One region of the Metabacillus sp. B2-18 genome, then DNA from elsewhere that is predicted to be linked to it. Evidence: riboswitches for the same ligand, from Rfam matches in the RefSeq annotation. Region 1 holds a riboswitch; the other holds the start of a gene.
What was found. Region 1 has a riboswitch for cyclic di-GMP ahead of LPC09_RS23205 (CAP domain-containing protein). Riboswitches for the same ligand answer to the same signal wherever they lie in the genome.
Positions count from the first base shown of each region.

Region 2: linked by a shared signal. The riboswitch ahead of LPC09_RS08540 (methyl-accepting chemotaxis protein) and the one ahead of LPC09_RS23205 (CAP domain-containing protein) in region 1 are both predicted to bind cyclic di-GMP.

Region 1 is NZ_CP088245.1:4,633,207-4,635,620, forward strand. Features, by position in the region: gene LPC09_RS23200 (hypothetical protein) at 1-124, opposite strand, end outside; gene LPC09_RS23205 (CAP domain-containing protein) at 178-1,110, opposite strand; cyclic di-GMP riboswitch class I at 1,185-1,270, opposite strand; gene LPC09_RS23210 (tyrosine-protein phosphatase) at 1,525-2,325, opposite strand.
Region 2 is NZ_CP088245.1:1,693,918-1,696,331, reverse strand. Features, by position in the region: gene LPC09_RS08540 (methyl-accepting chemotaxis protein) at 1-1,229, opposite strand, end outside; cyclic di-GMP riboswitch class I at 1,335-1,414, opposite strand; gene LPC09_RS08535 (exonuclease domain-containing protein) at 1,569-2,273, opposite strand; gene LPC09_RS08530 (DUF294 nucleotidyltransferase-like domain-containing protein) at 2,270-2,414, opposite strand, start outside.

The DNA.
Region 1 (2,414 bases):
AAGCTTCATAGCCACCGGCCTTTTTAATCTCAACCGCTCGTTTCTTTAATCGACCTAGTTTTTCATATGCTGATTGTGCTTTGTCATATTGTCCAGTTGATTGCAGGTCTTGAATAATTCTCATTAATCTAAGCTGTGAAACCTCATAAATAACACGTTCACACTTTCTCTACATTTTTATATATCAAGTATAAACATCTGAGTCCAGTATGTACTATACTTCGCCTTCTCAGCAGTTGCGAAGCCAATTCCAATTTCTTTATGAAGACCAAGGATATTCATTCTATGTCCAGGACTATTCATCCAACCGCTAACTACTGCTTCTGGTGATTGATAGCCGGCAGCGATATTTTCAGCTGCTATTTGATAAGTGATACCAAACTGCTTCATCATTTCAGTGGGGGAACCGTATGTTGGAGATTGATGACTAAAATAGTTGTTTAAACCCATGTCATTGGCTTTTTCTCTGGCAACAGAACTTAATTTAAAGTTTAAGATTAGTGGGTTATCTTTACCACTTATTAACCTTTCGATATTTGTCATTAAAAAAACATCGTATTCAAACTCGTTAATCTTAAACGTATTGCCCTTTTCGATCTTTACGAAATTATTAGTTCTTAATGAGTTTTCAATCATTTCGAGTGAAGAATCAATATAAGATGGTACATCTTCATAATTACCCGCTTCTTTAATTGCTACTGCCCTCTTTTTTAATCGAGTTAACTTATTTAAATCGCTAGTAATATCTGTGTTACCATCAATAACTTGTAATCCGATATTTTTCAACAAACGGTATTGTGATACCTCATAGATCACTCTTTCTTTCGCAATTTTAGCTGGTCGCACATATGTCTCATTAAGCTTGTCTCTATTGGACTTTCCTCTTATCTTACCAACCTCTATTTCAACTATCTTAATATAGGTTGATAATAGATCATAATAACTATCAATGATTCCTATATTTCCATAGTCAATCCTATCGTTGAATACCTGTAAGATTGCCTCTAAATTTTGAGCTTCGAAATCGACTTTTCTAAATTCAGCTGCATATGTTTTGTTTATCCCTATGTTCATAGTTATTAATAAGGTTGTTATTAACAAAACAGCCATTCTTTTCAATTAGATCTCCCCCTTATCCAAAATAAAAAACACTACAGTTATCCCATAGTGTTTCTTCCAACATCAATGGCAACCTGACAATCATAGCATTTTATGCCTTAGACTCATGGCTTTGCGTCCTTACTTTTCAGCAAGTTTGCCTTTTTCAATTTGTGAATATGTTCGATGATATATCATATATTATATCAATATTTTTGATTGTGTTTTATAAAAATTTAAGAATAACCACTTACCTCTCAAGTATCTTCTTGTAGGAGAAGCAAAAAAAATTTCATATTTTTTAAGAATCTACTTTAATTGCTAGCTACATTTGAGTTTATGACATCTACAACTTCCGTGCTAATCATAAACTCTAATGGATTCGCTTTACATATACACTTTGAATCCATCAGTTATTACTTATTTCTACTCCTTACTTTTCAGGACTAGATTCTGCTTCAGTCTATCTAGAATCTCTACTTCTAGTTGGCAAGCTTCCATAAGATAGGTTTCTACGGTTCCAAACCGCTCCTTAATATTGGTATATAATTGCTCGAGCACTTCAGGATGAGCCTTTAATATGAATTCAGTACGCTCTGGGGAGACTTGAAAAAGAGTCATCCATCTCATGACTTTTATAAATATATCTAATCGATGTTTGTAATAATCGTTGGTTAAGAGATATTCTTCCAATACCCTTTGGTAGGGTACCTGAACTAAGGACTGAATGATTGATACAATAATCCCTGTTCTATCCTTTCCAGCTGAACAATTGATGAGCACCGGCCAATTTTTATCATCAGAGATTAAGGTAAGTATTTTTTTTATCTGTGGAGTTTGATAGAATGCAATACTGTGATAATACTCCCTAGTAAAGTTTTTAAAATCTTCTGCTCCTGTCTTTCGAAACAAAAAGCTAAGAAACTTTCGGAAATTAGCATCTTGAGTCTCTATGGGAAGTAGAGGAATGTTCACAGAATTTATCTCCTCAGCAGAAAGTAATAAGGGCTTATTCTTGTTATATTCTTTTTCTGATCGAAGGTCTAAAATTGTTTTAATCTTAAATTTCTTTAATTTTTCCAGATCACGTGGAGTCATGTTAGATAACTTATCTGAGCGATAGAGCACACCTTTTTTTATGGTAGATCCTTGCTCTGTTTTTACCCCTCCGATGTCACGAAAATTATATATTTTTTCAAAGTGTTGTATTAATTGATTGTTTCTCATATTTCTCTCCCACTTATTATTACTATTTTAAATGGTATTTATCGTAGTTATCCAGTGTCAACTAATCCTGCATGCCCTTTTATATCCCA
Region 2 (2,414 bases), 2.2 Mb from region 1:
TTAAATGTTTGGCTTTCGGCTCCACTAGCTACCTGTTGGATTGCTTCTGTTACTTGTTTAGTTCCAGCTGTCGATTGGTCTGCACTAGCAATCAACTCTTCAGAAGATGAACTCACCCTTTCTGATGCTGTTTGGAGACTTACAACCACTGCACGTAAATTTTCGACCATTTTGTTAAAGCTCTTGGACAATTGTCCTACTTCATCATTAGAATTAATGTTAATATCAACCGCTAAATCTCCATTAGCAATTTTTTCTGAAGAAGCAACTAAAATACGAATTGGTTGTAAAATAGAACGTATAATAACAAAAATAACAATAGCTCCGAGAATAGAGGATAGTACTACAGCTAATGTTTTTAAAAAGATTCCTTTAGCGGCTTCTGAGATTTCACTAGTATACATCGTACCAGCAATTTTCCAGCCTGTTAGTTCATTTGTAATAAAATCCATTTCCTTCGCTTTACCATCTATAGTATAGGAAAATTCACCAGTATTACTTTTAAATAAATTTCCTACCCAATCACCCGTTACCTTTTCACCTTGCTTAGAAGGATGAATTAAGTAAGTTTGAGTTTCATCAACAATTGTTACGTAGCCCTCTTCCCCAACCTTCACTACACTTATCATATCTTTCAGTACATTTAAGTTCACATCAACAGCCACTACACCTGAACCATCATTTAAAACTTTAGCAAATGTAACTGATGTTTCATTTGTATTAGCATCGATATACGGATCTGTAATAACAACTTCTCCTTTATTCTCCATTGCCAACGTATACCAAGGACGATCACGTGGGTCATAATCATCGGGGAGTTGAAGTGTTGGTGAAACAATCATTTCACCCGTATCTGTTCCAATATAAATTGCTTGTGCTCCTGGTTTTGTTTCAATATATTGATTAAATTTCAATTTAATTTTCGAAATTTCCTCGATATCAATTTTTGCATTAGCCGTTTTTGCTGTCTGAGCAAAATATTCAATGTCCTTTTCTATAGGAATTAGCTGTGAATTCATAGAAGAATCAATTAGTTGCACACTTTCCTTAGCTGTTTGAAGCATGCTATCTTGTAATTCAGATTTTGCAGATTGATAAGAGATAAATCCTATAGCAAGACTTGGTACAAGTAAAATGCATGCGAAGGCAATGATTAATTTTTTTCTAATCGTGAGATTTCTGTCAATACCTTTTAATACATTATTCTTTAAAACATGACGGATTTTCATGATGTTCTTTCTCCCTTTCTCGTCTCTATTACTCTTTGTAAAATAATAAAACTGCCCACATGATAAAAATAAGGACAGCTCACTAAAAAGTTTAAAGTTAATCATATCTGCAACTGGCTAGCATAAAATGATAAGCCCCTTTAGTTTTGCGTCCCATTTTTTCAAATGGTTTGCCCAATTTTATATTATATACAAATAATTTCGGCAATTCTGCCTATAAATTTAGTAGTACTATCATACTACTTATGACATAATTTGGCTATCTTTTTATGATAAATCATTATATTCTGAAACTTTTTCTATATAAAGAAAGAGCTATCATTTTGATAACCCTTTTCATTAAACCATTGTATAACGTTCATATAAATCCTTTAATGTTTCACACCCTAATCTTTTAAGCTTATTAACATAAATACTCCATAACTGTGCAGTCAACTTGGCATCCTCCAGAGCATGATGTCGACCAAAAATCGGTATTCCATTATGTTTGCAACATTCTTCAAGAGTGATAAGCTTTGCTCCAGGCTCTGCAATTCTGTACAAGAAGGACATATCTACAAGGCGGTGCTTAAATGGTGACCTGTAGAGCTTCCAAGAGGCATGCTGTAAAAACATCTTTTCATGGTTTGCATGATGAGCAACAAGTGTATAATCCTGGGCAAACCGAAAAAACTCGAACAAGGTTTCGGATAACAGCGGAGCAGTTGTTAATTGTTCGTTTGTTAGACCAGTCAAAGAACTAATTTCATTAGAAATTGGTTTTTCTGAGCGAACAAGTGAGTAAAAGGTTTCCTCTTCTTTAATTTCATCTCCCTTTACTTTAATTGCACCAATTGAAATAATTTGGTCTCCTTGATCGGGATAAAAACCTGTTGTTTCGATATCAAAAACAATGACGTTTAATTCAGTAAGAGGAATATTTAATGTCTCCTCCACCCTCATTTCACGTTGTAATTGTCTAAGGTAGGCTACTTGTTGCTGTGATTGGGCAGATTGAGAACCACCAAGCTTACCTCTCATAAAAAAAAACGGGTCAAATGTCATTCTAAACACCCTTTATCAATGATCCCCTGCACATATTGATGCAGTTTTTTACCATCTTTTAAGATTGATTTTATCTCTCTTTTTTCTTCCTTGGTCATTTTCTTAATGTTTAAATAATGCACATCATCATAACTTTCAGCA